2 regions of the Sodalis sp. RH22 genome follow, and region 2 is predicted to be linked to the other one. Evidence: predicted binding sites of a transcription regulator. Region 2 holds the regulator's gene; the other holds the start of a gene.
The links. The regulator PhoB, encoded in region 2, activates phosphate uptake and scavenging genes when phosphate is short. The targets are predictions, from matches to a motif close to CTGTCATAAAACTGNCNNAT.
Positions count from the first base shown of each region.

Region 1: a site for PhoB is predicted at 1,999-2,018, ahead of serA (phosphoglycerate dehydrogenase). Genes of this name have one in related genera too.

Region 1 covers NZ_CP178731.1:4,864,198-4,869,802, forward strand. Annotated here, with positions in the region: gene ACL2XN_RS22115 (oxidative stress defense protein) at 1-64, shown strand, start outside; gene ACL2XN_RS22120 (LysR family transcriptional regulator ArgP) at 120-1,013, opposite strand; gene rpiA (ribose-5-phosphate isomerase RpiA) at 1,230-1,886, shown strand; gene serA (phosphoglycerate dehydrogenase) at 2,202-3,434, shown strand; gene ACL2XN_RS22135 (5-formyltetrahydrofolate cyclo-ligase) at 3,565-4,164, opposite strand; RNA gene ssrS (6S RNA) at 4,392-4,575, opposite strand; gene zapA (cell division protein ZapA) at 4,616-4,945, opposite strand; gene ACL2XN_RS22150 (YecA family protein) at 5,159-5,605, shown strand, end outside.
Region 2 covers NZ_CP178731.1:2,558,464-2,564,068, reverse strand. Annotated here, with positions in the region: gene ACL2XN_RS11760 (AAA family ATPase) at 1-2,181, opposite strand, end outside; gene sbcD (exonuclease subunit SbcD) at 2,178-3,491, opposite strand; gene phoB (phosphate response regulator transcription factor PhoB) at 3,703-4,392, shown strand; gene phoR (phosphate regulon sensor histidine kinase PhoR) at 4,417-5,605, shown strand, end outside.

The sequences.
Region 1 (5,605 bases), 2.3 Mb from region 2:
CCAGCAGGCGATCCATTTTGACGATCAGGTGGATGTCGTGTTCGAGCTGCAACGCCAGCCCTAGGCGGCGGGTGTGGCCGATGCGTCCCACTGCGGGGCGCGCCGGCGCTGTGCGGCCCTCAGGCCTGGCGCAAGACCTGCCGGCCATGGGAGAGCAGGGCATCGGTCACTTTGCGCATCATGCGGCTTTCCGGCGCAAACCGATGCCAGAACAGCATGCGGCGCTGGTACAGGCCCGGCGTCAGGTCTATCAGTTCGCCCGTCGCCAGCTCCCGTTCGATTTGCAGATGCGGGATCATGCAGCAGGTCGTGCCCTGGCGCGCCAGCTGCACGAAGGCTTCCGATGAGTTGACGATATGGCAGGGCACGCTGCCCGGCGGCAGGTCAAAGTTCTGCTGCAAAAACGCCTGGTGCATATCGTCCAGATGGTCAAACGCCACCGCCGGCGCTTTCAGCAGCGCGCTGCGCGTCACGCCGTGGGGGAAATAACGATCGGCAAAAGGCTGGGATGCCACGAACAGATAATCCAGGGCGCCCAGTTGATCCACCAAGCAGCTCGGCAGCGGCTGGGGCTGGATACTGACCGCGCCCACCACTTCGCCGCGCCTTAGCCTTTCCTGGGTACGCGTTTCATCTTCCACCTGTAAATTAAGGCGGATAGGCGAATCGGTCAGCACCGGTTTCAGCGCCGGCAGCAGCCAGGTCGCCAGGCTGTCGGCATTCACCGCCAGCGACAGCAGCAGCGGCGTGTCGCTGCCGTTATCGGTGCCCAGCCATTCGTCCTCCAGCAATTCCACCTGATGCAGCAAGGCCAGCAGCTTTTGCCCTTGCTCGGTGGGCCGTGGGGGAATGGTACGCACCAGCAGCGGCTGGCCAAACAGGTTTTCCAGTTGTTTTATGCGCTGCGATACCGCGGATTGGGTGATACATAATTTTTGCGCGGCGCGTTCAAAACCCCGTTCCCGTATCACGGCGTCAAGCGCCTGCAGCGTCCGATAGTCCGGGCGTTTCATTCTTTATCCCCTGCGTCGATATCTCTGTGCATCAATAGGTACTTTTTGGTCACCGGTTTTCACTATGCCATAGATTGACCCGGTTGCGGACGCAAAATTTTAGCCGTGTCAGGCGCGGGCATCCGGGATGCGGCGGGTTGTGGCGGAATTCACGCCATCGGCGATGATATTGTTTTATAATACCGCCCACTTTCCGTAGCCAAGGCTTAATTATTTATGACGCAGGATGAACTGAAAAAGGCGGTGGGCTGGTCGGCATTGAAGTATGTGAAACCGGGCACGATCGTCGGCGTCGGCACCGGGTCCACCGCCGCGCATTTTATCGATGCCCTGGGCAGCATCAGGAATCAAATCGAAGGGGCGGTCTCCAGTTCGGACGCTTCTTCGGCCAAGCTGAAGAGCCTCGGTATCCCGCTGCTGGATCTCAACAGCGTCGACGTGCTGGACATCTATGTCGACGGCGCCGATGAAATCAACGGCCAGATGCAGATGATCAAAGGCGGCGGGGCGGCCCTGACGCGCGAAAAAATCATCGCGGCGGTCGCGCGTAAATTTATCTGTATCGTCGATGGATCCAAACGGGTGGACGTCCTGGGCAATTTTCCCCTGCCGGTGGAAGTGATCCCGATGGCGCGCGCCTATGTGGCGCGCGAGCTGGTGAAACTGGGCGGATTGCCGGAGTACCGCCAGGGCGTGGTAACCGATAACGGCAATATTATCCTGGACGTGCGCAACCTGCGCATCCTGGACGCGGTGGCCCTGGAAGACAAAATCAACAGCCTGCCCGGCGTGGTGACCGTGGGCCTGTTTGCCCGGCGCGGCGCGGATGTGGCGCTGATCGGCACCGCCGGGGGCGTTCAGGTTATCGAGTAACAGGCCGGTTTTACCACCGCCCGGCGCCGCCGCCGGCTTTCCACGCCGGCGGCGGTGGATGTTAATTTTGTTTACATAGCATCTTTTATCGCCGCAGGCGAAATTCAGTGATAAATGTCACATTTATGCCATCGGCCTGCTATATATATGACGCTTCTCCACCAGACCAGAGGATTTATCCATAGCAATCGCTTATGGCTGCGTCTTATGCTGTCTTAAGGATAAACGGCCCTGTTGCCGCCACGGTAATTTTTGTTATTTTGTCCGGGTGCTGTGTGTTGCAGTCGCATCTGAAGTCTCAAAAAGGGTCGGGAAATGGCAAAAGTATCGCTGGAAAAAGATAAGATTAAGTTTCTGTTGGTCGAAGGTGTTCACCCCAGCGCGGTGGATAACCTGAAACGCGCCGGTTATACCAATATTGAATACCATAAGGGCGCGCTGGATTCCGCGGCACTGAAAGCCTCCGTGCGCGACGCGCACTTTATCGGCATCCGATCCCGTACCCACCTGACGGAAGACATCTTTGCCGCGGCGGAAAAACTCGTTGCCGTCGGCTGCTTTTGTATCGGCACCAATCAGGTCGATCTGAAAGCCGCGCTGAAAAAAGGCGTGCCGGTATTCAATGCGCCTTTTTCCAATACCCGCTCCGTGGCGGAATTGGTGCTCGGCGAAATGCTGCTGATGATACGCGGCGTCCCGGAGGCCAACGCCAAAGCGCACCGCGGCCAGTGGAACAAGCAGGCGAGCGGCAGCTATGAAGCGCGCGGCAAGAAACTGGGCATCATCGGTTACGGCCATATCGGCACCCAGCTGAGTATCCTGGCGGAAGGCCTGGGGATGCAGGTGTTCTATTACGATATCGAGAGCAAACTGTCCCTGGGCAACGCGCGCCAGGTGGATTCGCTGCCTGAGCTGCTGGGTATGTGCGACGTGGTCTCCCTGCATGTGCCGGATACCCAGTCCACCCGCAATATGATGGGCAAGGAAGAATTCGGCCATATGAAGCCGGGGTCGCTGTTTATCAACGCCTCGCGCGGTACGGTGGTGGATATCCCGGCCCTGTGCGACGCCCTGGCCAGTAAACATATCGCCGGCGCCGCCGTGGACGTGTTCCCGGAAGAGCCCGCCACCAACAGCGATCCGTTCAACTCGCCGCTGTGTGAATTCGATAATGTGATCCTGACGCCGCATATCGGCGGATCCACCGAGGAAGCGCAGGAAAATATCGGCGTGGAAGTGGCGGGCAAACTGGCCAAATACTCCGATAACGGTTCGACCCTGTCGGCGGTCAATTTCCCGGAAGTCTCGCTGCCGGAACATGGCGATAACGTCAGCCGTTTACTGCATATCCATGAAAACCGTCCCGGGATCCTGACCCGCATCAACCAGATTTTTGCCGAGCAAAGCATCAATATCGCCGCCCAGTATCTGCAAACCACGCCCGAAATCGGTTATGTGGTCATTGATGTGGAAACCGATACCGAAAATACCGCCCTACAGCTGCTGAAGGCGATACCCGGCACTATCCGCGCCCGCCTGCTGTACTGATAGCTGCGCGCCTGACGTGGTCGACCCCAGCCCCGGCTTAGCGAGCCGGGGTTTTTTTATGGGTACCGCCAACTTACCGTGCACGCCGGGTACACCACCGGGCCAAGGGCTGCCATCCGTCCCCGGCGGTTTACCAGCGCCAGTGCCGCGACGGGGTAACAATTTCCGGCAACGGGATATCCCAGGGCTCCGCCGGTATGGCGTCCACCTGCTGGCAATCGTGGGCCAGCCCGATGGGGTAGAAGCCGGCGCCGCGCCGCCAGTGCCGCAGGGTGCGATCGTAAAAGCCGCCGCCCATGCCCAGGCGCTGGCCCCGGGCATCAAAGGCCACCAGCGGGGTAAACAGGATATCGAGATGCCGCGCCGGCAAGAGCTGGGTCACGTCCAGCCGCGGCTCGCTGATATGCAGGCGGTTCAGCACCAGCGGCGTATCGGGCCTGTAGCGCAGGAACAACAGGTGGCCCGGGCTGAAAGGGTGCAGCACCGGCAAATAGACGCGCTGGTCGCGTTGCCAAAGCGCCTCAATAAGCGGCCGGGTATCCAGCTCGCCGTCAAACGATAAAAACAGCGCCAGGCTGCCGGCCGCGGTAACCCGCGGGTCGGCCAGCAGGGTTTTGACCAGCGCCGCGGCCGCAGCGGCCTGTTGGCCCGGGGTGAGCCGGCGGCGTTGCCGGCGGATATGGTTGCGGAGGCTTTGCCGCTGCAGGGACGTTTCGGGCGACTGGGTCATGGCTGATTACGCGCTATACCGGAAAAAGAAGGTAATAAAGTATGTCATAAAGACGGTCCGGGGGGATGTCATAACGTACGCGGATAAAGAAATCGGGTCTGAAAAAGCGCTGTCGGGGAATAGAGTGTGGCAGGGGGGAAGCCTGATACGCCGTGCCGAGAGCCGTACCAAGCCGCGCCGCTGACGCGCGCGTCCGCTGCTGATGCAAACCGACGCTACGCTATAAAGGGATCTCCGAGATGCCGCCGCAGGCTGTAACCCTTGAACCCATGGTTCAAGGTGAACGCAGCGTTATAACCTTAAGGCTTCTCGGACGAACCGAGCTTGCGCACCAGTTACAGATCGCCACATTCTTGTGGTAAAAATTATCGGCTCAGGGGACGGGCCCGCTGGCGAACACCTCAGAGAAATTTTGTATTCCTGTTCCGCGGGATTTTCCCGGCGGCTATCGTTACTCGAACTGCGTGCCTGGTCGCTCGGAGATACGGCCCTGTTCTACCAGTGCCTGCTCAATCGTCTGCTGCAGTAACCGGATCCGCTGTTCCATGTTGGCGGCGTAATCACGGGTTTTAACTCTTTCCTGCGCCAGTTCGTGGCATACGTTCAGTGCCGCGATAAAAACAAGCTGTTCTGTATTGGTGACTCTAGTGCGAACTTTGAGATCTTGCAACCGCTGATTAAGATCTTCCGCCGCCTGGTTCAACGCTTCTTGTTGTTCCGGCGGGCAATTTACCCTTAACGTGCGGCCAAAAATTTGAATATCTACCGGTTGTGCGGACATACCACCTTCCTGCTTTGTTACCGCGCCGACGCCAGGCCACTCCCGTTTCACCATTGCGGGAGCACAGGGCGGGCGCAACTATACTCTATATCCATGCGCTATATCAAACAGAAGAATCCATATAAAACAGAAGATACACGCCCTTTCTGGTATAGCTACGGACCTTGGTGGTAGCATAACACGAACTTATCCTGCCAACGACGATGAAAGCGCATGTCTATACAAAATACCTTTCCCGACTACGATAACCTGACCCAACTGCTTAACCAACAGGCCGTGGCGCTGACGCCGGCGGAAATGCATGGTTTGATAAGCGGCATGCTGTGCGGCGGCAACAAGGATCACAGTTGGCAGACGCTGGTGCACGAGCTGACCAACGAGGGCATGGCCTTTTCCCAGACCCTGGCCGACCCGCTGCGCCAGCTGCACGAAGCCACCGCGCAAACCCTGGACGACGAGGAGTTTATGTTTCAGCTGCTGCTGCCCGACGACGACCGCGCCACGGTATTCGAGCGCGTGGACGCGCTGGCCGGCTGGGTAAATCATTTCCTGTTGGGGCTGGGCGTGATGCAGCCGCAGCTGGATAAAATCAAGGGCGAGCTAAAGGAAGCCATCGACGATCTGCGCAATATCGGCCAGCTCGGCTATGACGAAGATGAA
Region 2 (5,605 bases):
GGCCTGGGCAAGGGCGTCGCGGGCCGCCTGCAGCCCCTGGTTGTCCTGTTCACGCGCCTCCAACTGCCGGGCCAATGCCTGCTCATGCGCGTCCTGCTCAGCCAGCCAGGCGGCGGCGTGTTCGCCGGGCGCCAGATCCAGCCCGGCGGCGGCCTGTCGCCAGGCGTCGTCCAGCAACGCCAGTTCCTCTTGCAGGCGTACCTGTTGCGCCGTCGCCTGGCGCTGCTCCTGCTGCAGCATCTCGAGACGGGTAAACGCCGCCACCACTTCGGCCTTGAGCCGCTCCACCTCCGGCAGCAGTTCCTGCCGCCGCCGATCGGTGTGTTGCGGCTGCAGGTCCTGGTATAGGGCGATGCCGGGATGCTCGGTGGCGCCGCATAGGGGGCAGGGATCCCCCGGTCGCAACGCTCCGCGCAGTTCCCCGAGCGAGACGATATGCATTTCCAGGCGATGGCGCGCGGTCATTTCGTCCAGCAGGGCGGACTTATCCGCCTCGGCGCGCCGCAGCGCCGCCAGCGCGGCGGTAATATCGTCGCAGTCGCGTCGCAGTTGATCTTCCCGCGTGCGGTTGGCCGCCAGATCGCGGCTTACACGCTCCATTTGCGGCAGCAGGGACGACATCAGGGCGCGCCGGCCGCGCTGCTGCTGGCTGTGCTGCCAGTCGGCGCGCAGCGCGGCCAACGGGAACCGGGATTCCTGCTCATCGTGCAGGCCCTGACGTTCCGCCAACTGCGCCGTGAAGGTCATTACCCGTTGCCGGCAGGCCTGCGACGCGCTGAGTTCCTTCTGGCGCGCAATATCGAGTTGTTCAAGTTCCCGCATGATTTGCGCGTCTTGCCGGGCCAGTTCGTCGATGTCGCGCTGTTCGCGCCGGCGGCGGGCAAACAGCTCGCGCCAGAGGGGGAGCTGCCCGCCCCATTGCCGGCAGGCGGCATGCTCAAGCAGATAGCGGGCGACAAGCTGCGCCTGTTGCCCGGCCTCCTGATGTTGTTGTTGTTTCAGCGCCTGCAGCGCCTGTCGTTTCCGCTGCTGTTCCGTTTGGGCTAACCGCTGTTCCTCCTGTTGCGCGGCCTGTTGCTCCAGCCCGGCGATTTTCTGGTCCAGCGGCACGAGATGGTCGTTTATCAACTGCTGTTGCGCCAACTGATGCCGGGCGTGCTGCTCCCAGCGCCGCCGGGCGGTATCCGCCTGCTCCCGCAGCGGTTGCAGCGCCTGCTGGCTTTGCAGATCCATCGCGCAGGCGCGGGCGAGCTCCTGCTCAGCCCGTTCCAGGTCCACGGCGCTGCGCTGCCGATCGTCGAGCAGGGGGCGCAGGGATTCCGCCGGTTCGCCGCGCGCCAGTCGCGCCAGCGGCGCCTGTGCTTCCTGCGCCGCCGCCTGCGCGGCCTGGCGCTGGGCCTGTGCCTGCGCCAGGGCGCCGGTCAACTGGCGCTGCCGCTCCAGCCAGGCGTGATGCTGTTGCGACTGCGATTGTTCGGCGTTCAGCCGGGCCTGCTCCAGGCGCAGGCTATCCAGCTCGGCGTCAAGTTCCCGCAGTTGGGGTTCGCTCAATAGTTCGATGGCGGCGGCGCGCGTACGCAGTGCCTCCAGTTCCCCGCGCACCGTTTTATGGCGTTCGAAAATTTCAGCGGAAATGCGGCCGTAGATATCGGTGCCGGTCAGTTCCTCCAGCAGTTCGGCGCGATTTTTCGCATCGGCGTTTAAAAATGCGGCGAAATCCCCCTGCGCCAGCAGCACCGATTTGGTAAAACGCGCGAAATCCAGGCCGGTCAGTTCGGTGGTCAGGCGCAGCTTATCGCTGATTTTATCCGCCAGGATGGCGCCGTCGGCCAAACGCGCCAGTTCGACCCTGGCGTTTTGCAGTTTGCCCTGCGGGCTGTTTTTCGCCCGGCGCTGGCTCCAGAAGGCGCGATAGCCCACGCCCTTGACCGAAAACTCGACTTCCGCCAGCGATTCGGCGGTCAGCCGGGTCATCAATTCCTGGCCGGGCAACGCGTCCAGGCGGGGCGTGCGGTGATACAGCGCCAGGCAGATGGCGTCAAGAATAGTGGTCTTGCCGGCGCCGGTGGGACCGGTAATGGCAAACAGGCTGGCGCGGTCGAAGGGGTCGGCAGTAAAATCAATTTTCCACTCGCCCCTGAGCGCATTGATGTTTTTCAGCCGCAGCGTCAGGATTTTCACCGGGCGTCTCCTTTGGTTGCGGCATCCGGCGCCGGCGGGTTTTCCGCCGCGGCGCCTTGCTGTACGTCCGCCGTTACCTGGCGATAGAGCAAGCGTATGGCGTCCAGGTTCTCCGGCGCGGGGGAGGGGATCAGCGCCAGGCGCCGCTCAAACACGTCCCCGGCGCTCAGTTCGACCAGCGTTTCCCGTTGCCGGCGCGCCAGTGCCGACAGCCGCTGCTCGCGGTTACGGCGCAACAGCACGATTTCCACCGGCAAATCGGCCGCCAACTGCTGGATACGCTGCTGGATATCATTCAGCCAGGCGTCTGTCACCACCTCGATATCCAGCCAGACGGGCGTGGGCCCCGGGTAATCGCTAAACGAGCGCAACTGCGCCTCGATGTCCGCCAGGTCGCCTTTTATCAGGCGCAGGGCCTGGGTCTCCGGGATCAAAACCGGGGAAATGTCCGCCACGCCCCCGGCGTCGAAACTGACTATATTGATCTGCTTGGGCTGCCCGGTCTCATCAAAACTCAAGGCGATGGGCGAACCGCAATAGCGGATATGCTGCTGTCCGCCCACGCACTGCGGGCGGTGGATATGGCCGAGGGCGATATAATCCGCCGGAGGAAACAGCTGGGCGGGAAACGCGTCCAGGCTGCCGATATAAATATCGCGTACCGAATCGGTGGTGGCGGCGCCCACAGTGGTCAGGTGTCCGGTGGCGATAATCGGCAGCCGGCCGGGCAACTTGGCGCGCAGGGCCAGCGCCCGGTCATATAGCGCCTGGTAATATGCGGCGATGGCGTCCATCAGCGCCCGCTGTTTATCATCCCCCGATTCTCCGGCGCGGCTGGTCAGCACATCCCGCGGGCGTAAAAAGGGGATGGCGCACAGTATCGCCCCCGGCTTTCCACTACGATCGTTCAGTACAAAAACCGGTTGCCCGCCGCTGTCTTCGCGGTCGCCGTCGGCGTTGTCGTCATCGTCCCGGGCGCCGAACCCGCCGCCGGCGATAACCCGGGTATGCATGCAGGCCAGCAGCGCCCGGGATTCGTTCAGTGTCGCCACCGCGTCATGATTGCCCGCCAGTATGATCAGCTGGCAACCGGTCGGCTGCAACGCCACCACGAAACGATTGAACAGTTCGCGGGCATAGCTGGGCGGGGTGCCGGTATCAAAGATATCGCCGGCCACGATCACCGCGTCGATATCCCGTTCTGCCACCTGCGCCACCAGCCATTGCAGGAAGGCGCGGTGCTCCCGGGCGCGGTTTTTGGTGAAAAACGACTGACCCAGATGCCAGTCAGAAGTGTGAATGATCCGCATGACGCTCCAGCCAGAGTGTAAAAGTCAGGGCGAGAGTATAAACCTTACCCCGGGCGATGCCGACGTAAAGCTGTTAATTTGGCAACCCGGGACGAAAAAAAACCGCCATCCGCTATGCTTCTGGCACGATGGGCTGATTTTAATAAATCTGTCATAAAAGTGACGCATAATGCCCGGGCACGTTAACCGCAGAGATTAATGGCAGGAAAAAATGGCAAAACGCATATTAGTCGTGGAAGACGAAGCGCCGATTCGTGAAATGGTGTGCTTCGTACTTGAACAGAATGGCTTCCAGCCCATCGAAGCCGAAGACTACGGCACGGCGGTCAGCCGTATGGCGGAGCCTTATCCGGATCTGGTATTGCTCGACTGGATGTTGCCAGGCGGTTCGGGAATTCAATTTATCAAACATATGAAACGCGAGGTATTGACCCGCGATATTCCGGTCATGATGCTGACCGCGCGCGGCGAGGAGGAAGACCGGGTGCGGGGGCTGGAAGTGGGCGCCGATGATTATATCACCAAACCGTTCTCGCCCAAGGAGCTGCTGGCCAGGATCAAGGCGGTGATGCGCCGTATTTCGCCGATGGCGGTGGAAGATAAGATTGAGCTGCAGGGCTTAAGCCTGGATCCGTCGTCGCACCGGGTAACCTCCAACGAACTGGCCCTGGAGATGGGACCGACCGAATTTAAACTGCTGCACTTTTTCATGACCCATCCCGAGCGGGTATATAGCCGGGAACAGTTGTTAAATCATGTCTGGGGCACTAATGTGTATGTTGAGGACCGGACGGTTGATGTGCATATTCGCCGCCTGCGCAAAGCGCTGGAAACCGGCGGTCACGATCGGATGGTGCAGACGGTCCGCGGCACCGGCTATCGTTTTTCCGCGCGCTATTAGCGCGGTATAAGGGGAGCTCTGCCGGTGCTGGAACGTTTATCCTGGCGTAAGATTTTGCTGGAACTGGGGCTGTTTTGCCTGCCGGCCCTGCTGTTGTCGCTTTTTGTCGGCCACCTGGCCTGGCTGTTGGTGGCGGCGCTGCTGGCCGCGCTGGTGCGCAACTATTATTACCAACTGCGGCTGTCCCGCTGGTTATGGGTCGATCTCCGGCATACGCCGCCGGAAGGGCGGGGAAGCTGGGAACCGCTGTTCTATGGCCTGCATCAGATGCAGTTGCGCCACCGGCGGCGGCGGCGTGAACTGGCGACATTGTTCAAACGCTTTCGCAGCGGCGCGGAAACCTTGCCTGATGCGCTGGTGATGTTGACCGACGACGGCCATATTTTCTGGTGCAACGGCCTGGCGCAGCAGCTGCTCGGGTTTCGCTGGCCGGAAGACAACGGCCAGCATATCCTTAACCTGCTGCGCTATCCCGAATTCAACAGCTATATCCAGGGCCAGTCGTTCGAGCGCCCCTTGACCCTGCTGCTCAATAAGCAACGTTACGTTGAATTCCGCGTGATGCCCTATACCGACGACCAGCTGTTAATGGTGGCCCGCGACGTGACCCAGATGCGCCAGCTGGAAGGCGCCAGGCGCAACTTTTTCGCCAATGCCAGCCATGAACTGCGTACGCCGCTGACGGTGTTGCAGGGATATCTGGAAATGATGAACGACCAGGATATGGATGAAGCCATGCGCGCCAAGGCCATCCACACTATGCAGGATCAGACGCAGCGCATGGAGCGCCTGGTCAAGCAGTTGCTGGTGTTATCCCGTATCGAGGCCGCGCCCCAGGGCGAGGTCAATGAACGCGTCGATATTCCGGCCATTCTCAAGCGCCTGCAGCAAAGCGCCGGGGCGCTCAGCCAGGAACGGCATGAGATCGTGTTCCGGGTTAATGAACAGTTGCTGGTGCGCGGCAATGAGGATCAGCTGCGCAGCGCGATGTCGAACCTGATATACAATGCGGTCATCCATACGCCGCCGGGCACCCGCATCGAGGTGTGCTGGCAGCGTACCGCTGAGGGCGCGCAGTTTCAGGTCAGCGATAACGGGCCGGGCATCGCCCCGGAGCATTTACCGCGCCTGACCGAGCGTTTTTACCGGGTTGACAAAGCCCGTTCGCGCCAGACCGGCGGCAGCGGCCTTGGGCTTGCCATCGTTAAGCACG